Regions from separate parts of the Photorhabdus sp. RM323S genome, predicted to be linked through region 2. Evidence: predicted binding sites of a transcription regulator. Region 2 holds the regulator's gene; each other region holds the start of a gene.
The links. Region 2 encodes PurR, which represses purine synthesis genes. Its sites were predicted from a motif close to CANGCAAACGTTTGCNTG; they were not measured.

Region 1 (7,962 bases), on a different contig from region 2:
CACCTAAACGATTATTGAAGGGAATTCCATAGTCAACATGAATTCGCTGATCGTTCCAGCTCCCCTTGGCGTTATTCTCAAAATAAAAAATTGTACGTAACCAGCTAATCCAGTCTGCTTGCCAGTCAATGCTGATACCTGGAAAGTAGTCATAATCCATACTTTTGGTTTTAGCAACCCATTGAGCGAACAGAATATCTTTTAACGGCCCAAAAGAAATGTCATGACCAGTCACTTTACTAAAGCTCACTCTTGGTACAAGTTTGTAATAGTAGGTGCTTTTATCACCGGTATAATCGCTTTGCAGTGAATTTTGCCAAATACTATAGACGTACATATCTCCGACACTGTAGTCACCGAAAGCCTCTAAAATGGGTGAGATCGTTTTTCTGGGATCGACCCGGTTTTCAAATTGCATATAAAGGCTGGTATCAACAGATTGAAAATTAACAAAATCACTTGCCTGAGCTTGATTGATTGCCGGTAGTAATAACAATATTGAAGATAATTCTCTCTGTTTTAATCTGGTGTTGATCCAATACCAGGCCATTGCCAGATAAGCGGCACAAGAAAATGGAGAAGAGAGCCCTAAAGTGAAAAAAAACGGTGGGCAGTTTTTAGGATGGTGGGCTTTCCCGGCAAATAACACGAGGGTTCCCCTTTTTATACGTTATAGGACTAATAATAGCGATAGCATTGATCTAATGAGACGGTTTTGTCAAAGGAAGATTTGATTTTATTGATGAATGGTGAACCGTGTAGAAAGATAAGATTATTCTAACTTTAGTTATTTTTTAGTATCGCTAATATATTGATTATTTAGTTAGCAATGTTTTTTTATTTAACTTTTTGTTCCAGATCGGAAAGAATATTGTTAATTTATTGTTGTGTGGAAATATTTATGTAATTGTGACTTAGGTCACTGAATTTTATGATTTTATTTATAATGAGAGATAGTCATAGAAATGACAACAATGAATTAATATTTTCTATATCATAGTGGAATTAAGGCCAGTAGTGAATTACAATTTAAATATTGGGCGGATTAACATAATGAATGCAACATAATGACTCTGCGAGTAAACAAGTTCGTATTCGATTAAATCATTTATTTGCGGATTTTGTTATTCCTATTTTTCACGAATAATTATTTAACTAGCTGATAAAGAATTAACTCTCTGATTGAAAACGTGATTAAACCCGGTTCTTTTTTTAAATATATTATTTGAATAACCCATTATATATTCTTATGTGTCTTTTTACCGGGTATATAAGCATTAATAAAGTCAATATTTTTTCTCATTTTCACTGATAGATTTATGATGGGTAGGTTTTTAACCTCTGGTTTTAATTGGTATAATAAAGTTTTAGCCGTTGTTTTTACTGCTTTTAACACTTTATTTTTATTAAGTTTAATCATCATGGTATATTGTGTTTCACGTTTAACCAATGTTAATCATATTCGCTTTTTATCTTTATTGGCGTTGTTTTACTGGCAATTATGAACAGTTTTTATAAATCTTTTATCTTCATAAATCAATCCGTAAATAGCTTGGTGGTATAAAGATACCTCGTTATGTTTTTTCGGATAATATTCTTTTTCTCGCTGATTTATTTCAAGTTTTCTGTTAATGGTTAATGTCATTTAAAAAACTGCACTTATAGTTAAATCCGTCTTTTATATAAAAGCTTTAATACATCTGTTTTCGTGCTTTTAAATGGTTATAGCAGGACAGGTGAATGTAAAATAAACGAAGGATAACATCGTTGATAAATACATTAAATATGATAGGGAATAAGCCGTTTTTAGTTATTCTGTACCTTTTAAAAATCTGGCATTAATGGATACCTGTTTTTTATCCTCAGTTAACGGATCACCGAAAAAAAACAGCTTACCGATCGACATCTATTCAAATGGTGTTTAAATAAATCGGTAAATTCATTTAATAACTGCCCCCGAAAAACATGGAGTGGGAAAACACCTTTAATTAAGATAGACAACTACCTACACAGTTATTGCTGTGAATAAGCAGTGAAAAACGATGCAAAGCGTATACTCCTATAAGGCATAAACTCACACATTCTCGTTTGTGTTGACAACTATAGGAAAATTGACAAATATGAATGCTCTGTCTACCTATAAATGCCCGAGGAATAATCGTGTTAGATATTAAACTCATTCGAGAAAAACCCGAATTTATCCAACAAATCTGCAATAACAGAGGTCTTGATTTCGATGTCTCCCAAATAATTGCCCTAGACCATCGTAAAAGGAAAATCCAGCAAGAGCTGGAATTATTACGAGCAGAGTCAAAAAAACTTGCACAAAATCTTGCAAAATTACCTGATACAGAAAGAGATGCAGGCATTATTCGTGGTAAGCAGTTAAAGTATGAAATCTCTATTTTAGAAAATATTTTTGAGAAAGTTGCTTCCGAATATAATAACCTCGTTATACGGTTACCCAATCTGTATTCCGACGACACTCCCATTGGGAAGACCGAAGACCACAATGTTGAATTCAAAGTCTATGGCGAAACACCAAAATTCAATTTTGAGCCATTAGATCATATAAAAATAGGTGCCAGAATAGGAATGGATTTTGAAGCCGGTACACGAATAGGAGGTGCAGGGTTCCCATTACTACGCGGAAATTTAGCACGTTTAGAAACCGCCTTGATGCGATTCGTGCTAGATCAAGCTATCGAAAATGGATTCGAACAAGTCAGTGTTCCATTGATGGCGAAAGCTGAAATAATGCAAGGTTTGGGCTTTAACCCCAGGCGGAACGAAGAAGGAAATGAATTATTTCCTCTTGAAAATGATGGTTTATACATGATAGGTACAGCAGAGATCCCCCTGATTGGACAATTCTCAGATTGTATACTGCCAGAATCAATATTACCTATTCGTATGACCGCTCTGTCCCCTTGTTTTAGACGTGAAGGTGCAAGTGGCCGAAGAGATGCTGGCCTATATAGAAATAAAATGTTTCACAAAGTAGAGCTCGTAAGCATCGTCGAACCAGAGACATCTTCAGCCATGTTAGAGCAACTTCTTGAATTTGAAATTGAGATTTTTAAACAGCTTGGTTTGTATTTTAGAGTCATAAAAATATGCTCTGGAGACTTAGGCGCTCCTGCATACAAAAAATATGATCTGGAAGCTTGGATGTTAGGTAGAGGTGGCTCAGATAGTTGGGGATGGGGGGAGCTAACAAGTTGTAGCAACTGTACTGATTATCAAGCCCGACGCTTGAAAATACGCTACAAAAATTGTGACGGAAATATAACATTTCCCCATACTTTGAATGCAACCGGAATAACGACTCGTGCCATTATACCTATATTGGAGCAAAACCAACTAGAAAATGGTCAAATTCAAATTCCTAAAGTATTACTAAAGTATATAAATAGCGAGTATTTATAAATTAATCTACCTCGCATAAAAAAACCATTTATGCCGTAGGAAATCAATATGAATATCCTGCGGTAATTTTTTAAACTCAGTCCCAGATTTTTCGTTACACAATCTGAGATCTAAGTTTAGATAGTTAATATCGTAACTATTCAATGAGTTATTCTTAATAGCATGATTCATAAAATTTTCTCTTAAATGAATATCTTAATTAGAGCTAAAAATAGGAATAATACCATTGTTATGAAACCAGGACAGAACAATTCCAGCCTCATTCGTTTTATAGATAAGAGACAATTCTTTAATTCGCTCATCAATGAAAACTCTTCCTTGAGCAAATGGTGTATGTGCCATTATTGATATCCTATTCATCTTACAAAAATCAATCAACTCTAATTCCTGTAAATATGGATGGATTTCAGATTGAATTTCGTCAATTCGCAATCCTGCATGATAAATTTCTGACAAATGATGTATAGGGCAGACTCGACTAATAAATATATAAAAAATTGATAAAATAAGTCGTGAAAACACCATTAATAACTCTTTACCAGAAATATATTTCAAGATAACATAAAAGTTATTATTCAATGGTTTTTTTATTTAATAAAATGGGGTAATTATGTATACTGGAATTGTGCAAGGAAAAGAAACCGTATTATCTCTTGATAAAAGAAATGGATTTAGCACATTGACCATAAGTAATATTAACCATTTCTTTGACGATGTTTCTGTGGGTGCGAGTGTCGCTATTAATGGCACATGCTTGACTGTGACACAATTTAAAAATGATATTGTTTCTTTTGATATTTCAGATTTTACTGCTGACGTGACCACATTAAAATTTTTAGGCATGGGAGATAAAGTTAATATTGAAAGATCACATCAAATACATAAAGAAAATGGTGGGCATAGTCTGTATGGGCATATTGAAGGCGTAGCAAAAGTCGTTGATTTTATCGAAACTGGAGAAACCTATCGATTAATTATTAGCATTCCTGAAAATAATATCAAATATTTTTTCCATAAAGGTTTTATCGGTCTTCATGGTTGTAGTTTAACAATAAATGGCATAAATGAAGAAAATAAAACCATAGAATTGAATTTAATTCCGGAAACATTAAGAGCAACTAATCTTAGTGATATTAAAATTGGCGATTTACTGAATTATGAAATAGATCAAACAACGAGAGCTATTGTAGATACGCTAGCCAGAGCGATTAATGCTAATAAATTAACACAATAATCAAAGGAATATGAAATAATTCGGAACGAGTGGGAATGTGGAGCGGTAAACTATTTTATTTCCGCTTCCACATTTAACTCCGGGCTATTAGCTGATAAACAGCTAATTTAATTTTTCTTGTATCCACTCCAGACCACTCTGATATTCAGATGGCAGCATTGGGATTAGTTTTCGCAACGTATCTTTTAATTCGTTTTTATCTGAATGAGAAAGATTAAGGTGACCGACTTTACGCGCTGGACGAACTTCTTTCTCATACCAATGCAAGTGTACTAATGGCAAACTGAGCCATTGATTATTTACATCTGTACCGATCAAATTGACCATGACTGATGGTGCGGTAACTTCTGGTTGAGGCATAGGTAAATCCAGAATAGCGCGGAGATGTAATTCGAACTGGCTGATGGAAGCGCCGTTCTGAGTCCAGTGACCACTGTTATGAACCCGTGGTGCCAGTTCATTAATCAGTAAATGATCATCGACGATAAAACACTCCATTGCCATTACGCCGACATATTTCAACTTATGCATAATGGCTGACAACATGTTCTGAGCCTGCTGTTGTAAATGGCAGTTTTCCTGAGGAAAGGCAATACTGGCCCGCAAGATACCATCTTGATGCAGATTGTGAGTCAATGGATAGAACACACAATCACCTCTTTCATTGCGTGCACCGACCAATGAAACTTCACCAGAGAAAGGAATCGCTTGTTCGGCAATACATTCACCATAAATATCGGTTGGTAACGCTGTTTCATCTCCGGGGCGGATGCGCCATTGCCCGCGGCCATCATAACCGCCGATACGGCGTTTAACGATAACGAAGTTACCGAGTTCTGCGAATAGCTGCGGCCATTGGCGGATATCAGACAGTAATTGCCACGGAGCAGTTGCGAGCCCAAGACTATCTATTAATTGCTTTTGTGGCAGACGATCTGCCAGGCGGGGAAAAATATCCCGATTAGCGAAAGCCTTATGGCGGGCGAGTTCCTGGGTAAGGGCAGTTTCCGGCCAGCGCTCAATTTCGGCGGTGATAACACTATTTTGGTAAGGAACAGCTTCGGGTTCTGCATCCAGGCCAACCGGATAAACCGTGATACCTAAAGGCTCACCTGCCTGACGTAACATCCGGCCGAGCTGACCGTTACCTAATACACAAACTGGCTTCATGCTTCCTCCCGTGGATCGGGATTATCGAGTACATCCTGAGTTTGTGTTTCACGCCAGTAGGTAAGGCGTTTCAGTAAATCTTTATCATGACGAGCCAGAATCTGTGTTGCCAGCAAGGCTGCATTTGCCGCGCCTGCTTTTCCAATCGCTAGTGTGCCGACGGGAATACCTTTTGGCATCTGTACGATTGAGTAGAGGCTGTCTACACCATTAAGTGCTGCACTTTGTACGGGTACGCCCAGAACCGGGACCAGCGTTTTAGCTGCCAGCATTCCGGGTAAATGGGCTGCACCACCTGCGCCAGCGATAATGACATCAAAACCATTTTGTTCAGCTTGTTCGGCAAAACTGAATAGTTTATCTGGTGTACGGTGGGCAGAAACAATTTCAACATGAAAGGGGACATCAAGGGCGGTGAGAATATCTGCCGCGTGCTGCATAGTAGCCCAGTCGCTTTTGGACCCCATGACGATTGCAATTTTGGCGTTGTGTTGAGTTGTTCCTGCTGAATCAGGCCGGGCAATCATAAATCAAATGCTCCTGTGTTTTAACGTCCACCAGAACGAAAATAGCGCTTTAAGACCGCGGATCATATCATGGTCGCAAGCTAAGGAAAACGATTGCGTTGCTTTATGCTTTGATTGTACTACCTGGATGTGAGTGTTCTCCCATCGATCAGAATAGGAAAAAGATAAGATCGATTGATTTGTCTGTGACTTTGAACATTGAACCTTGATGGTGCCATGCACCAAGTACACCACGGTAGACGATTTTGTTATGCAGAAGAGTTTTATGTACAGCTGGGCGGTGAGTATGTCCATGAATCATCCAGTCAGCTTGATACTGCTCAACAACATCAATAACGGCTTGCTGGTTGACATCCATAATTGCTTCGGATTTTCTGCTGTTGATAGATTGGCTGTTTGCCCGCATTTTTTCGGCGATTTTCTGACGGATAAACAGGGGTAATAATAAAAACAGGCGCTGGATCCACGGGGTATGAACCCGTTTACGATATTGCTGATAACCTTTGTCATCAGTACACAAAGTATCTCCGTGTAGGATAAGCACCCGCTTACCATACAGTTCCAATACCTTTTCTTGTGGTAGCAATATGATCCCACTTTCTTTAGCAAAGCGGGAACCGATTAGAAAATCACGGTTGCCATGAATAAAATAACAGGTAACACCTTGTTGTTTCAGTGTTTTTAATGCAACGGCAATTTCACTGTGAAGAGGATTATCATCATCATCACCAATCCAGTAATCGAACAGATCACCAAGAATATAGAGACTATCCGCCTGACTAGCATCCTCACGCAGAAAACGCAGAAAACCGGCAGTGATTGCCGGCTCGTGTTCGCTGAGATGTAAATCTGCGATAAAAAGTGTGCACATACGTGGTGAATTACTCGCTGACAGTCACTTTCTCAATGATAACGTCTTCGCGTGGTACGTCTTGGTGCATACCGCTGCGGCCGGTAGATACGCCTTTGATTTTATCAACAACATCCATACCATCGACTACTTCTGCAAATACACAGTAACCCCAGCCATCAGGGCGTTCAGAACGGAAGTTCAGGAAATCATTATCAACGACATTGATGAAAAACTGTGCAGTTGCTGAATGTGGATCATTGGTACGTGCCATAGCCAGAGTACCACGGTTGTTTTTCAGACCGTTATTGGCTTCGTTTTTGATAGCCTCGTCAGTCGATTTTTGTTTCATACCAGGTTCAAACCCACCACCTTGAATCATGAAACCGTTAATAACACGGTGGAAGATAGTGTTATCGTAGAAGCTATTGCGGCAGTAGTTCAAGAAATTTTCAACAGTTACAGGAGCTTTGTCGGCGAAAGTATTAATTACGATATCGCCAAAATTGGTATGGAAAGTCACCATAATTGAAATCCTAATAATAGTTTTGATTAACCCGGTTTAGGGCATTTGGACCAGGCGGCTTTTATATCACATCTACCATAATGAGTCAGTACCTATTAATTTCAGTAAGCTATATTGACCGCCAACCTTGCAAAGCGCTTAATATCAGGTTTCAATATCTTATTGGACTATGCCATATCGAGTATTTATTTATGAGATAAGGGCATAAATCCAGAATTATCAATTC
Region 2 (7,962 bases):
ATGTTCACGGGTATCGTTCAGGGAAAAGCGCCATTAGTTGCTATTGATGAGAAAAATAATTTTCGGACTCATGTCGTTAAATTCCCGGCTGAATTATTGCGAGGTATTGAAACAGGCGCATCGGTTGCTAATAACGGTTGTTGTCTGACGGTAACCAAAATAGAAGGCGATGAGGTCAGTTTCGATTTAATGAAAGAGACGCTGCGCTTGACCAATCTTGGTGATTTACAGGTAGGGGATGATGTGAACCTGGAGCGGGCCGCTAAATTTGGTGATGAAATTGGTGGACATTTGATGTCCGGTCATATCATCACTGTTGCCGAGATCGCTAAAATTTTCACTTCAGAAAATAATCATCAAATCTGGTTCAGGATCCACGATAAGCAATTGATGAAATATATCCTGCATAAAGGATTTATCGGCATCGATGGGATTAGCCTGACGATTGGTGATGTCGTGAATAATCGTTTTTGTGTCCACCTTATCCCTGAAACACTGGAGCGTACAACATTAGGTAAAAAACGTCTTGGTCATAAAGTGAACATTGAGATTGACTCACAGACTCAGGCGCTTGTCGATACAGTGGAACGCGTTCTTGCTCAGAAAGAACGGGAACGCGTTATCTCTCAGCAACCAGCCACTGTTATTGGCGAATAATCAATAAATTAACAAGCGACAGGAAGACTTGGCTTGTCGCTTCCGAACAAAATGAGCCTGTATTCCAACAAGGCTCGTTGAGCCTATTAGTGATCCTTTTGTGATTTGCATCTCAGTATTCTGTGTATTATGTTACTTAATATAGTTTGTGTTGTTATTATTGTGTTAATGCGCTTTGTCGTAAAGTGCAGGTTAACCTTACAATTATATTCTTAGAGACGACTTTAATGGAAAACGCGATTGAATTAGATGAATGGCTTGAAGAACCTACACATGATGATGCTGTTGAAATGATGAATGCACAAGCTATTGTACCTTTCGGTACAGCACTTTGGCCTTAATGGTTCCTATAATAGAGCCTTTAGCGGTTCTCTATAATTGAAGTAAGGGGGCTTCCCCTTACTTAAAAATAAATAGGATTGCCCTCATGGATAAAAGTTTTGAAAATATGTATCGCTGTTTATCATATCACCCTGCAATTTCGGATAAAGTAAAAAAGGGTGAATGTATAAAGATATTGATTGGATCTGATACTGAGCATAGCGAAATTGCACAAAAGATGCATGGGTATAAAAAGAATTTTAATGTAAAATCTGATTTCGTTTCTTTAGAAGAAACATCAGTAGACGATATAAAACAAAAAATATCCGATTGTGATTTATTTATCTTTCTTTATGCATCATCAACATTAAAGAATGCATCTCCACAAGGGCCAGAATATTTAATCAAAATAAGAAAATTTATTACTGAATCGTGGAAGAAATCAGTACTGTTTAAAGATTATGGCCCTCATTTTATTGAGGCATTCAGTGAACCACAAACATCAATAACAGAAAGGAACAAAAAGCTGATTGAACTATCAAGTCAATCACAGAAGATTCAATATACAGATAATCAAGGAAACTCAATTATAGGTTATTTGGAGAAAGACCATAAGTGGACGTCCATTGATGGTAATGGAAATCTTGATGTTATTCCTGGGGAAATTGCGAGCCATATAAAGAATCTTAACGGTAGTGTTAGTTTTAGTGGCACTTTTTTGAGTACTGCGCCATTTGCCATAAAATATGGGGTTGTCAATGATATGATGACGATAAATATAAAAGAGGGTGAAATCATTGGGTTTGATTGTGACAATGCAGAATTTAATAGAGACTTTAATTTATATCTAAACCATAATCACGGAAATCGAGTTGTTGAAGAGTTTGGTATTGGCACCAACACGGGAGTGAAAGCGCTTTACGGCAGAAATGCGGGTTTTGAAGAACGCCATCCTGGTTTACATCTTGGCTTAGGAGGTGGTGTAAAGGGAAGCCATCATTTAGATTTGATATTTTCTGGTGGAAAAATAGCATTTGATCAAACGACCTTTTTTGATAATGGCTATGTTGGTTATTTTCGTTAGTGAAAAATACATCTATAAGCCACAGTGGGTTCCCACTGTAGCTTTGGATTAATCACCGGGCTACCCGTAACCCGCCTTCAATACCTTTTGGGCTGAACATGATTTGCCATAATTGAATATCGCGCGCACGAAATGCACCTGCACAGGCGTTCAGGTAATAGCTAAACATACGTTTAAATGTTGGACTATAGCTATTTTGTATCTCCGGCCAACAGGCAATAAATCTTTCATGCCAGGCCATCAGTGTGCGATCATAATCTGCACCAAAATTATGCCAATCTTCCATAACAAAACGTTTTTTGCTGGTGTGTGCTATTTGCTCAATAGAAGGTACGCAGCCATTGGGAAAAATATATTTGCTGATCCACGGGTCAGCGCTGACTTTACTTTTGTTGGAGCCAATGGTGTGCAGCAGGAATAAACCATCAGGTTTTAGGTTTCTTTGAACAACGTTGAAGTAAGTTGAATAATTCTTCGGGCCGACGTGTTCAAACATACCAACAGAAACAATCCTATCAAATTGCTTATGTAAATCCCGATAATCTTTCAGAATAATGTTTACGTCCAGATTTTCACATTGTTGCTGTGCATATTTCTGTTGTTCAGCTGAAACGGTTACACCGGTTATGGAAACACCATAGTTTTTCGCAGCATAAAGTGATAACCCTCCCCAACCACACCCAATATCCAACAAGGTCATACCGGGAGAGAGTTCTAATTTCTCGCAGACGAGCTTCAATTTATCAAGTTGAGCCTGTTCCAATGTTTCAGCTTGTTTCCAGTATCCGCAGGAATATTGCATATGAGGGTCAAGCATACGGGTAAAAAGATCATTGCCTAAATCATAATGTTTATGACCGACAATCCATGACCGTTTTGGTGTTTGTAAATTACGTAAGCGGGTTATTGCGATTTTCAGTGTATCTTTGAAACTACTGGGAATTTTATTTTCTAATCCAGCACGTAAAACGCGATAAAAGAAAATATCTAACCGTTCACAATCCCACCAGCCATCCATATAACTTTCACCTAATCCCATTGAACCCTGTTGTAAAACTCGTTTATAGAAATCAGGGTTTTTTACTTGGATATCATAGGGATTGTGACCATTAATTTGAACCCCTGCTTCTTGTAGCATTTCATTGGCAATTCGCTGCCAGGAATTAGTGACGGTTTTTTGGTTTTCAATGTGCGATGAACTCATATACTCTCCAATGTTAGGGCGATGGAATATTGAGGATCTCGTTTTAGCTAACAAAGCAGAGTGCAAAATGCAAAAGCGAGAAATCCTAAAAATCACTAATCCATAAGTTTAATATGGGAATTATTGCTCCTAAAAACCTCAAATTCAGGTTATTTAGAATAAGGAACTTATACGAGTATAAAAGCGGAAAATTGTTTCATCAATTAATAAATAAAGACTGTCATGAATTGATAATTAACAGTCTTTATTGAAGTAACGATTTGATTAATATCAGGAATGTTTTTCAACAGCTTGAATACAGCGATCAGCTTTTTTTTTCCACTGTATAAAATATCCTAGTGCCATCAGAATAACGGTAGAAGCCATGACAGTAGTTGTCGATATAAGCGGATTGTTAATAAATGCTGAAACAATCAGGCTGGCAATAAAACAGAGCCCTAATTGGAGGGTGTTTTGCAATGCAGCTGCTTTTCCACTGTCTTGTGGATAAGTGGATAAAGCATTAGCGACTGCAATGGGATATGAAGCACCATTCATCGCGGCCATAAAGCAGAAAGGGACCAGAATCGTCAACATGGTCGGCTCGCTGAATTTTGCGATTAAATATAGCACAATCATGCTGACAGCATAGCCAACCAACAGATAAGGGAAAACAATTTGACTTCTTATTTTGGTCAAAATACTGCGGCATCCATAACCACCGGCCATAAAGGCTAATGTTTGTGGTACATAACTCAAACCGATATCGTTTGGGCTATAGCCCATATTAGCGAGAATAAAAGGTGAACCTGTTAGCCAGGCGAAAAAACCAGCGCTACATGATGCAAATATCAGGACGTTGCCACTAAACATCGGCGATTTTAGTATCGTAAGGAAAGATACATGGCTTTTCTGCGTTTCAGTCTCACTGTTTTTTTTGCGGTTTTCTTGCAGGAACAGAGTAGGCAGCAGCAGTAATAACGTAATTGCCAGTAATACCAGGAAAATGATACGCCAGCCGCCATGTTGTAACAGCCAGGCACCCATCAAAGGCGCCAGGGCAGGGGAAAGTGCGACCAGGGGCATGAGTGTGGCAAAAACGCGTTTAGTCTGGTTGGCGTCATAACGATCAATAACTAATGCTTGCCATGAAACCGCAGCTGAACAAACACCTATGGCTTGGATAAAACGCAAAACTAAAAGTTGTGTGGCATCTGTTATCCAAAGCATACCCAGACAGCTAACAGAAAACATTGATAACCCAGCGATGATAATAGGCTTTCTGCCAAAGCGATCTGAAAGAGGTCCCCACAAAAGTTGAGCAAAGGCAAAACCTGCAAGAAAGATACTTAGACTGGCACTAATTGCTCCCGCCGATGTGCCCAATTCTTGTTGCATAGAACCGAATGCTGGCAGATACATATCAATAGCCAGATAACCCAGCATACTCAAGCCTGCAAGGTAGAACATGAACTGACTTGAGTTTTTCATTTGATTACTCTCTTTGGATGTCATGATTGAAACAACTTGCTGTGTAGGTAGATAAGAAAATTTGTGTATATTCTATATGTCGTGATTTTTACTTGTGAAACGGTAATATTTGGATAATGCTGTGAAAAAAACTGAAAGGTAAAATTATGTGGTCAGAATATTCACTTGAAGTTGTGGATGCAGTTGTCAGAACGGGAAGTTTTAGTGCCGCTGCATCGGAACTTCACCGTGTCCCCTCGGCAATCAGTTATACCGTAAGACAACTGGAGGAGTGGCTTGCCGTCCCGTTGTTTGAACGTCGTCATCGGGATGTGGAATTGACAGAGTCAGGCACTATTTTTATCAAAGAGGCCCGCATTGTTATCAAAAAAATGAATGACACTCGTCATCAGTGCCAGCAGGTTGCAAATGGCTGGAGAGGACAATTCAGCATTGCTATTGACCGGGTTGTTAAACCAGAACGCAGTCGTCAACTTATTCTTGATTTTTATCACCATTTTCCTGATATAGAGCTGTTTATTCATCAGGAAGTCTTTAATGGTGTATGGGACGCGCTGGTGGATGGTCGGGTTGATGTTGCAATTGGTGCTACCCGTGTCGCTCCGGTAGGGGAAAGGTTCAATTTTCGGGATATGGGATTTATGTCTTGGCTGTGTGTCGTCAGCACCGGTCATGCTCTGACTCAACTGACCGGTCTACTGACTGATGATCAAATGCGACCTTATTCAAGTTTGTGTCTTGAAGATACATCCCGCAATTTACCGAAGCGTGACACTTGGACTTTGGATAATCAGCGCAGGCTGGTGGTCCCTGATTGGGAATCTGGTCTGGCTTGTCTGAATGAGGGGTTATGTGTGGGGATGGTGCCTAAGCATAGGGCAATGCCGCTGATCCGGCAGAAGAAACTGGAAGCATTGGCATTAGAGCAGCCTTTGCCTGATAGCCCATGTTGTTTAACATGGGTGCAAAATAGCCATTCTCCGGCATTAAGTTGGCTTCTTGGCTATCTCGGCGATAGTGAAACTCTTAATGCTGAATGGCTTCAGGATGAATAGGGAGGATTAACGGCGATAGTCGATAAATGGGCCATCGGTGACAGAACGCCGTTCAACCAAACGTGGATGTACTTCAATAGTTTGAGCATCTTCACGTTTACTGACTATTCTGTCTAGCAACATAGAAAACGCCATTTGTCCCAGACGTTCTTTTGGCTGATGGATAGTTGTCAATGCCGGAGAGAAATAACGGGCGTTGCGTATATTATCGTAACCGATCACAGAAATATCCTGTGGGATGCGTAATCCTAATTCATCAGCAGCACAAATAGCCCCCATTGCCATAACATCACCACCACAGAAGACCGCCGTCGGACGCTGTTTTTGATTTAGAATTTGATGCATGGCTTTGTAGCCCGATTCTGGTTCAAAATCCCCCTGAACAATCCACTCTTCTCTGATTGGAATGCTGGCTTCTTTTAATGCTTTCAAGAACCCCTGATGACGGCCACCACCGGTGTTTCGTGCCAGGGGACCAGGGATCGCACCAATATCACGATGACCACGCTCAATAAGATAGCGACCAGCCAGATAACCGCCGTGGAATGCGTTATCAATAATAGTATCAATGAAATCACCTCTGGCTTGTCCCCAATCCATGACGACCATGGGAATATTGCGATAATCTTCCAACATTCCTAATAACTGTTCCGGGTATTCTGAACACATCACCAGCAATCCATCCACCCGTTTTTGTGCCAACATGGCCAGATAGGCTTTCTGTTTATCAATGTTATTGTGTGAGTTACACAAAATTAGCGTATAGCCTTTGCTATAACAACTGTTTTCAACGGATTCAATAACTTCAGCAAAATAGGGAGCTTCGCTGGACGTGGCCAGTAATCCGATCGATTTTGTATGGTTAACTTTCAGACTGCGGGCAACGGCACTGGGTGAATAACTCAGCTCTTTGATAGCAGCCCAAACGGCAGCCTTGGTATCTTCGGCGACGAAACGGGTTTTATTAATAACATGGGATACAGTAGTGGTTGAAACGCCAGCGTTCTTAGCCACATCTTTGATCGTTGCCATGAGATGAAAGACTCCTGACCTTTTGGTCTAAATTTAAAACTCTTTGTTAATCGTTTGCCAGTATCTTTATACATTAGGGTATCCGCTGGCAATAAATTAGCGATAAATCCTGAATTTTGTCTGATCTGGCTCAAAAGTGAAAGCAATAATCAATGGTATAAAATGCAGGGTAGTCACTATTTTATGTTTTTTCCTTAATGTAAGGATAATTAACTATGTTAACTGAATGGTATTTGTGGTTATAGACTTCTACTCTGAGGGGGAGCGATGGATACCGATTTGAAGCTTGGCTTATTTACTGCGGTGAGCACGTTGGTGATGATTGCCATTTTTGCCGCTGTTTGCTTGATCTTTGCCTGATGTTTTGAATTGATTAGGTGATGTAAAAATTGGGTTTTTATATTGAAAGGTTAGCGGGCAGACAGCGTCAATGGCTTATCTGCCCTTTTAATGTTAGTTCGGATAGTCATCAGGCAAACTGATGGTGATTAACCCAGGTTATTCAGGTTTACAGCAGAAGTGTTATGGTGTTTGCCATAGCGGTATTCCAGTGTTTCGGCGGAGATATGTGGTTCTAATGCATCTTTAGTGTGGCTATTTTTGCTAGTTATCTTAATAACTTCTACGATAAATAACAGTCAAAAAGAAACCATCCGTTCCAGGATAAAAAAATATCAGGATGCATATTGGTGAAAGAAAATGGTATTCTCGGCCAAGATTGTGACGATGTTGGTTATCAACATACTGTTGGTTTAAAGGAAATAAAAATGACGACTATTGATAAGATTGAGCGCCAAATTAAAGAGAACCCGATTCTGCTGTATATGAAAGGCTCCCCTAAATTACCAAATTGTGGCTTTTCTGCACAGGCTGTTCAGGCTTTATCTGCATGTGGTGAACGTTTTGCTTATGTAGATATTTTGCAAAATCCAGATATTCGTGCAGAATTGCCAAAATATGCTAATTGGCCAACTTTTCCTCAGCTTTGGGTCGAGGGTGAGTTGGTAGGTGGATGCGATATTATCATTGAGATGTATCAGCGTGGTGAGTTACAAACATTAATTAAAGAAGCCGCTGATAAATATCGCTCTCAGGACGAAAACGCGACAGAGTAATTTTTAAATTAGCGACAGGCTATT
Region 3 (7,962 bases), on a different contig from region 2:
TCCTGCACCTAAGGTGATAACTGTATCCGGCACTAATGGTAAAGGCACCACCTGTTGCACTATCGAATCTGTTCTGCTGGCGGCTGGGCTGAGAGTGGGTGTTTACAGCTCTCCGCATCTTGTACGTTATACTGAAAGAGTTCGTATTCAGGGTAAAGAGTTACCTGAACAGGAATTCTGTCGTGTATTTGCGGACATTGAATCCCGTCGTGGTGGTATTTCACTGACTTATTTTGAATATGGCACATTAGCGGCTCTGCAATTGTTTAAACAAGCTGGCTTGGATGTGGTCATCTTAGAAGTTGGCTTAGGTGGGCGGCTGGATGCGACTAATATTGTGGATGCCGATATTGCAGCCGTTACCAGTATTGCACTCGATCACATTGACTGGTTAGGAGCTGATCGCGAACATATTGGTCGTGAGAAAGCGGGTATTTTCCGCAAAGATCGTTTTGCCGTGGTTGGTGAACCGGATATGCCATCTTCTATTGCGGAAGTCGCGGATGAATTAGGGGCCAGGTTGTTCCGCTGTGGTATTGACTGGCGCTTTTCTCAACAGGGGAAAGATTGGTACTGGCAATCTGATGATATGCTATTTAGTAATCTGCCTTTGCCAAATGTTCCTCTGATGAATGCCGCAACCGCAATGGGTGTTATTTGTTGCCTGTTACGACAAGGTGGTAAAGTTGGTCAGGCTATTAATGAAAATGCTATCCATCAGGGGCTGAAAAATGCGCAGCTGCCTGGGCGTTTCCAAATAATTCATGAAAAAAAGCCATTGTTGATCCTGGACGTGGCGCATAACCCACATGCAGCGGCTTATCTGGTACAGAAATTAGCCCTGTTGCCCCGTCAACCGGGCAGCAAAATTCTTGGTGTAGTGGGTATGCTTGGTGATAAAGATATTGCCGGCACACTGGCTTGCCTGTCACAGCAAATTAATGAGTGGTATTGCGCTCCGTTGACTGAACTGCGTGGTGCAGATGCACAGGCATTGGTTGAGCATCTTAAACAGCCACGGGTATTTACTGATGTGGAAAGTGCCTGGTATCAGGCAATGGCAGATGCTGATGACCAAGATATTGTTGTCGTTTGTGGTTCATTCCACACAGTGGCGCATGTCATGGAGGCTCTGGACAGGGAGAAGCGAAGTGGCAAGTAAATTTCAAAATCGTTTGGTCGGCACAATTGTATTGGTCGCACTGGGTGTTATTGTGCTGCCAGCATTGTTGGATGGCAACAAGAAATATAACGAAGATAAGTTTGCATCAATTCCCCTGGTTCCGAAGCCTGGGGATGAGCAAGAAATTGAATCTATTCCTCTCCTTAATTCGCCAATATTATCAATGCCTCTGGAAGATGAGACAGAGGCATTGCTGCCGGAAACACTGGAGCAGCCGGAAATACCCTTGATGACAGTTCCGTCGTCACCCGCACCGATAACGCCTCCTGCTGTTCAGCCAGAAGTCAAACTTCAACCACAGATTAAGCCTGAACAAAAACTGGACGTTAAGCAGCCAGTACCGACTAAACCAGAGATTAAACCGGGGCCGAAGCCTGAAATTAAATCCGTTGAAAAAGCGCCGCAAGGGCAAGCATATATCGTACAACTGGGTGCTTTGAAAAACGCTGGAAAGGTGGATGAAATCGTTGCCAGACTGCGGTTGTCGGGTTATCAGGTCTATACGGTACCTTCATCTCCGGTGAATGGGCAGTTAACCCGAATATATGTCGGTCCGAATGTTTCTAAACAACAACTCGACTCGGCGTTATCAGAACTGAAAAATCTGACAGGATTACAAGGGCAAGTAAGAAGCTATAGACCGTAATAAAGCTGACGATGCCTATGTGACGAATAGGATAATTGTGATGAAATTAAGTAGTAAATATTAAGTGACCGCGGCGATAATGAGTTTCCTATATCGCCGCTAACTATTTTCAGTAGAATAGGAAATCTGCTACGCAAACGTTTTCGTTTTCTGTTAGAATGCGCCTGAAACGGATGCCGAGCGTCTATTTTGGAATTAAAACATGGTTTGGATTGATTACGTTATTATTGCCATTATTGGCTTCTCGGCATTGGTTAGCCTGATTCGTGGGTTTATTCGTGAGGCGTTGTCACTGGTCACCTGGGGATGTGCTTTCTTTGTAGCAAGCCACTTCTACTCTTACTTAGCGGTCTATTTTACCCGTTTTGAAGATGAACTGGTGCGTAACGGAATCGCCATTGCGCTTCTATTTATTGCGACTTTGATTGTCGGTTCCGTGGTGAACTATGTGATAGGTTCTCTTGTGCAACGGACTGGATTGTCTGGTACTGATCGGGTACTTGGGGTCTGCTTTGGGGCATTGCGTGGTGTGCTGATTGTCGCTGCTATTCTGTTTTTTCTGGATACATTCACACCATTGCCGCAAAGTGATGACTGGAAGCAATCACAATTGATCCCACAATTCAGTCATATCATCAGGTGGTTCTTTGACTACCTGCAAAATGCGTCAAGTTTCCTGCCGGAGAAATATACCTCTCCGCTTGGCTGATGAGGAAAAACTACATGTGCGGTATTGTTGGTATCGTCGGTTTTACACCGGTTAACCAGTCGATTTATGATGCGTTGACGGTGCTTCAGCACCGTGGGCAAGATGCTGCTGGCATTGCTACTATTGATGGTAACAATGGGTTTCGTTTACGCAAAGCCAACGGCTTAGTGAGAGATGTGTTTGAAACCCGGCATATGCTACGTTTACAGGGAACGATTGGGATTGGTCATGTTCGCTATCCGACGGCGGGCAGCTCCAGTGCATCGGAAGCCCAGCCGTTTTATGTTAACTCTCCATTTGGTATTACATTGACACACAATGGTAATTTGACGAATGCGCATGAATTAAAAAGAATGTTGTTTGAAAATGCCCGTCGCCATGTGAATACCACGTCAGATTCCGAGATTTTGCTCAATGTTTTTGCTAATGAATTGGATCGTTTCCAGTATTATCCGTTGGAACCTGACAATATTTTTGCTGCGATAGCGGCAATGCATAAACAGGTTCGTGGCGCTTATGCCTGTATTGCGATGATTATCGGTCATGGGTTAGTTGCTTTCCGTGATCCGCACGGCATTCGTCCGTTGGTGTTAGGCAAGCGTACTCTGAATGATGGCCGTAATGAATATATGGTCGCTTCTGAAAGTGTTGCATTGGATACGTTGGGTTTTGAATTCCTGCGAGATGTTGCATCGGGTGAAGCGGTTTATATCACTGAGAAGGGCCAGTTATTTACCCGCCAGTGCGCTGAAAATCCTTCTTTGACTCCTTGTTTGTTTGAATTTGTCTATTTTGCCCGTCCAGACTCCTTTATTGATAAAGTTTCGGTTTATAACGCCCGTGTGCGGATGGGGCATAAGCTGGGGACGAAAATTGCCCATGAGTGGGAAGATCTGCATATTGATGTGGTTATTCCTATTCCTGAAACTTCCTGCGATATTGCTCTGGAAATTGCCCGTATACTGGGTAAACCCTACCGTCAGGGGTTTGTGAAAAACCGTTATGTTGGCCGGACATTTATTATGCCGGGTCAACAGGAGCGCCGAAAATCAGTCCGCCGTAAACTGAATGCCAATCGTGCCGAGTTCCGCGATAAAAATGTGCTGCTGGTGGATGATTCTATTGTTCGCGGTACAACATCAGAACAAATTGTTGAAATGGCTCGTGAAGCGGGAGCGAAGAGGGTTTATTTTGCTTCAGCGGCCCCGGAAGTGCGTTTCCCAAATGTTTATGGCATTGATATGCCAAATGCAAATGAATTGATCGCTCATGGACGTGAAGTTGATGAAATTCGCCAGCTCATTGGTGCAGATGCGTTGATATTCCAGGATTTGACAGATCTGATTGATGCCGTTCGTGAAGAAAACCCGGATATTGAAGAGTTTGAATGTTCAGTATTCAATGGCATTTATGTTACCAAAGACATTGACCAGACTTATCTCTATTATCTGGAAAATCTGCGTAAAGATGATGAAATGACATTGAATAATCAGAACGAAATCGAAGATCTGGATATCTATAATGAAGGTTGATGACCTTCGGATTTAAAATCGCTGTCCAGTGTCAGCTCGAGGAAAAAATGAAAAGATTGATCGTGGGGCTTACAGGGGCAAGTGGGGCTGTTTATGGCGTCAGGCTACTGCAAGTTTTACAGCCAGTTGAAGGCGTAGAAACACATCTGGTCATCAGTCAGTCCGCTCGCCAGACACTGGCGCTTGAAACAGATTATAGTTTACGGGATGTGCAGGCGCTGGCTGATGTTGTGTATGACAACAGAGATATAGCCGCTGCTATCTCTTCCGGTTCGTTCAAAACTTCGGGTATGGTCGTTTTGCCATGTTCAATGAAAACCCTTTCAGGGATTGTTCACAGCTATACCGATGGATTAGTGACCAGAGCGGCAGATGTTGTATTGAAAGAAGGCCGTAAGTTGGTGCTTGGTGTGAGAGAAACGCCATTGCATTTAGGGCATCTCAGGTTGATGACTCAGGCGGCCGAAATAGGTGCGGTGATTATGCCGCCAGTGCCTGCATTTTATCATCGGCCTGAACAGATTCAGGATATTATTGACCAAACGGTTAATCGGGTGCTCGATCAGTTTGATATCGAGCTACCTCATGATCTGTTTACCCGTTGGCAAGGCGCTAAAGGTGTTGAGATTTAGTGTTTAGCAGGTCTTCAAAAGCTTCCTTTAGCTGAAAATAGCGGAAGCCAAAACCTGCTTGTTCCAGTTTATGCGGTATTGCCTGCTGTCCTCCTAGTACCAGTGCCGCAGCTTCTCCCATGAATAATTTCAGCACAAAAGCCGGTATGCGGATAATTGCAGGGCGGTTCAATACTTCTCCGAGTGTTGCGGCAAACTGATCATTGTGTACCGGATAAGGGGCGGTGATATTAAAAGGACCGCTCAAACCGGGCGTCATCAACAGGTAATAGATGGCATTCACCATATCATCAATATGGATCCAGGGCAGATACTGCTTTCCGCTACCCATAGGTCCACCCAGCCCAAGACGGAAAAGTGGTAACATTTTTTTCAGTGCTCCGCCGTTTTTTGCCAATACAACGCCGGTACGCAAAAAACAAACACGGGTTTTATCACTGGCAGCTTGTAACGCAAGTTGTTCCCACCGTTTACAGAGTTGATGAGTAAATTCATCATTGGGTGGCTCATGTTCTGTCACAACTGCCTGATTTTGATCGCCGTAATAGCCCACCGCAGAGCCGGAAATAAATACTTCTGGTGGTGTCTGACTGGCATTAATTAACTTGCTGAGTTGTTCTGTTAGTGTCCAGCGGCTTTGGCACAGCTTTTCTTTTTGCGCTGAAGTCCACGGTTTATTTGCTATGGGTTCGCCAGCAAGATTAATAACGGCATCAAAATCATTGAGGTCCGTTTTATCTTTCAAAGTGGTCCAGCATTCAGCTTGTTTACTGAACAGAGAGTACACTTTTTGCGGTGAGCGGCTCAGAATGGTAATGGAATGGGATAGGGAAAGAAGCTGGCAAACCAGACGGCTACCAATCAAGCCTGTTCCTCCGGTGATTAAAATATGCATAACCACTCCTATAACCTAAGTTCATATAGAAACTATAGCAGGGATATCAAGGCTGATGATTTAAAATACAACTATCTGTTAGCCGGATCAAGTTTTGCGGGGAAATAGTTACCCCGCAAACAGGTATCAGGCTTTGCTGTAGGCTATTTGGGTAGTGCGGCGTTGGCTAATAGTATCAAACCATTTTTTCACTGCCGGGTAATCGCTCAGATCAATATTTTGACGCTCATAGGCACGAACCCACGGATAAGTTGAGATATCAGCGATACTGTATTCCTGACCACCCAGATAGGGTGTTTTTTCCAATTGAGTATTCAGAACCTTATACAAGCGTTTTGTTTCTTCTTGATAACGATTAATCGCGTAAGGGACTTTCTCAGGCGCAAAGTGACTAAAATGGTGATTTTGTCCCAGCATTGGGCCAAAGCCACCAATTTGCCAAAACAGCCATTGCAGGCTTTGAATACGTTCACGCACATTTTTGCTGAGTAACTTACCCGTTTTTTCTGCCAGATAAGTCAAAATGGCACCGGATTCAAAAATGGTGACAGGTTTACCGCCATCAGCGGGTTGCTGATCAACAATAGCCGGAATTTTATTGTTAGGAGAAATTGCAAGAAATTCAGGTTTAAATTGATCTCCCGCACCAATATCAATTCGGTAAATATTGTAAGGAAGGCCTGCTTCTTCAAGAAAAAGCGTGATTTTGTGACCATTTGGTGTTGGGGCATAATACAGGTCGATCATAGAACCTCCAGTGGGACATGAAATTGTATTACATATTACATTACCTTAGATCTATCCAAGAATAGCTAATTCAGACTTTTTGCTAATTCCCGCACTGGCTGGCGATCATCCGTATTGCCGGGGGTGAGTTTAACCGACAACAACTCCCCCGGTCATCAATCAAAAAGAATAGTTATCTGGAATTCGCTCTTATACTGCCATCTGCGTTAACCGCTGCCCGACTTCCGCCGTACAGATCTTTATTGAAAGTAGAGTAATCTGTACGGACATCTTCACGATTTTCCAATTCTGCCAATATTTCCTGGCTGGATATGCTAAATCCCTTGGCATATATAGGAGAAGAGAAGGGTTCGGTATAGAGATTCAATCCCCATTGAGATTCTAAACCGTGGTTAGCTGCCCCTAAATTAACTTCAATCATAGAATGATGATTATCATCAACCAGATAACCGGTTGCCAGCCATCGGGTTAGCTCTTTCATTTCCCGTTCCCCGCGTTGAATTGACTGCTCCGGTGATTCTCCATGAGTAGGCGTACCTAAAGAGAGATCATTTTTCAGCCCCGTACCTAATAGTCTGGCCGCAGTAATAAAACGATCCGTGGTGCCTGAAGGTGCAGCGACAGTTGGCAAATTATGTAAGGCTGCATCCTTAGAAAATCCTGTATTTTCTTTCACATTCCAGACAGCAAAACCATTACCACGTTGTACTATAATGTTTTCCTTCGCTAATTCTTGATGTGCTTTGATGGGTTCTGACCGACCAAATTGATAGTCGGTTCTGTCCAGCCGGTTGCGAGGGTTTAAACGGGCAAACGCCAACTCCCGATTGGTCAGACGATTATCGGCCTCAAGTGAAGCGGCAGATGACCAGACATTATCCTTATCAGGAGCCGGTGTTCTGAAATCATTTTGGACTTTTGTCAGGCTGTTGCCAGCCAGCGCTGGATTACTGGTAACTTCTTTCCCTTTTTCCTGTTTTGTCACCTGATATAATTCGGGATTTTCAGAGGCACTCAATTTATTTTCATTTTTAAATGTGTAGAGAGCCAACTGATCAGGTAAGGGATTTTCTTTAGTGGCACCACGGGCAGGTGCAAAGTTTTTACTTTCCAGGTAACCAATATCAATTATATCCTTGAATTCTGATTTCAATTCAGGTGATGAATAAATTTTCTCCAGAGTATCCCGGAAATAAGCTGAATTGGTAAGATCATAGTAAGCCGTGGCTTTCTCCCTCAATGTTAGAGGTTCTGTATTTGCCCTATCAGGTCTAACATCGCTTTGCTGTGCTTCGCTAATGATTCGAGTAAATCCACCCGCACCAAGCTGACCTAAAATACTAAACCCGGGTTTATCTCCGGTATAGGCATTAAGCATTTTGGTGATTGCGGTTAACTCATTACCCTCTACCCGAACAAAAAGTTTTACTAAGTTGGACAAGAGAGAATCAACCGTTTTATGAGCGGCGGTGCTTTCGCTGGCTAAACGGGAAATATTAGCTTCAACTTGTTTATTGGTCACGACGGATTTTTCATTCCATCGTGTGATAACCGAGGTTGGCGCTGTAAGTGGATTATCAATGGTATTATTTAGTAATGGCTCGCAGCAATGACAAGT

Region 1: a site for PurR is predicted at 6,443-6,460, ahead of purE (5-(carboxyamino)imidazole ribonucleotide mutase). Genes of this name have one in related genera too.
Region 3: a site for PurR is predicted at 1,960-1,977, ahead of cvpA (colicin V production protein). Genes of this name have one in related genera too.

What each region holds. Positions count from the first base shown of each region.
Region 1 covers NZ_JBHFKZ010000011.1:84,058-92,019, forward strand. The annotation lists gene ACGF7G_RS07700 (outer membrane protein OmpK) at 1-649, opposite strand, end outside; gene serS (serine--tRNA ligase) at 2,161-3,429, shown strand; gene ACGF7G_RS07710 (hypothetical protein) at 3,625-3,771, opposite strand; gene ACGF7G_RS07715 (riboflavin synthase subunit alpha) at 4,040-4,663, shown strand; gene purK (5-(carboxyamino)imidazole ribonucleotide synthase) at 4,766-5,833, opposite strand; gene purE (5-(carboxyamino)imidazole ribonucleotide mutase) at 5,830-6,360, opposite strand; gene lpxH (UDP-2,3-diacylglucosamine diphosphatase) at 6,509-7,231, opposite strand; gene ppiB (peptidylprolyl isomerase B) at 7,242-7,736, opposite strand.
Region 2 covers NZ_JBHFKZ010000048.1:28,485-36,446, reverse strand. The annotation lists gene ACGF7G_RS17170 (riboflavin synthase subunit alpha) at 1-657, shown strand; gene ACGF7G_RS17165 (leucyl aminopeptidase) at 1,085-2,062, shown strand; gene cfa (cyclopropane fatty acyl phospholipid synthase) at 2,115-3,266, opposite strand; gene punC (purine nucleoside transporter PunC) at 3,537-4,736, opposite strand; gene punR (DNA-binding transcriptional activator PunR) at 4,883-5,791, shown strand; gene purR (HTH-type transcriptional repressor PurR) at 5,798-6,823, opposite strand; partial or broken gene ACGF7G_RS17140 (hypothetical protein) at 7,318-7,440, opposite strand; gene ACGF7G_RS17135 (Grx4 family monothiol glutaredoxin) at 7,591-7,938, shown strand.
Region 3 covers NZ_JBHFKZ010000012.1:21,612-29,573, reverse strand. The annotation lists gene folC (bifunctional tetrahydrofolate synthase/dihydrofolate synthase) at 1-1,162, shown strand, start outside; gene dedD (cell division protein DedD) at 1,152-1,829, shown strand; gene cvpA (colicin V production protein) at 2,032-2,538, shown strand; gene purF (amidophosphoribosyltransferase) at 2,553-4,070, shown strand; gene ACGF7G_RS07885 (UbiX family flavin prenyltransferase) at 4,118-4,702, shown strand; gene ACGF7G_RS07880 (TIGR01777 family oxidoreductase) at 4,683-5,597, opposite strand; gene yfcG (GSH-dependent disulfide bond oxidoreductase) at 5,724-6,344, opposite strand; gene ACGF7G_RS07870 (hypothetical protein) at 6,517-7,962, opposite strand, start outside.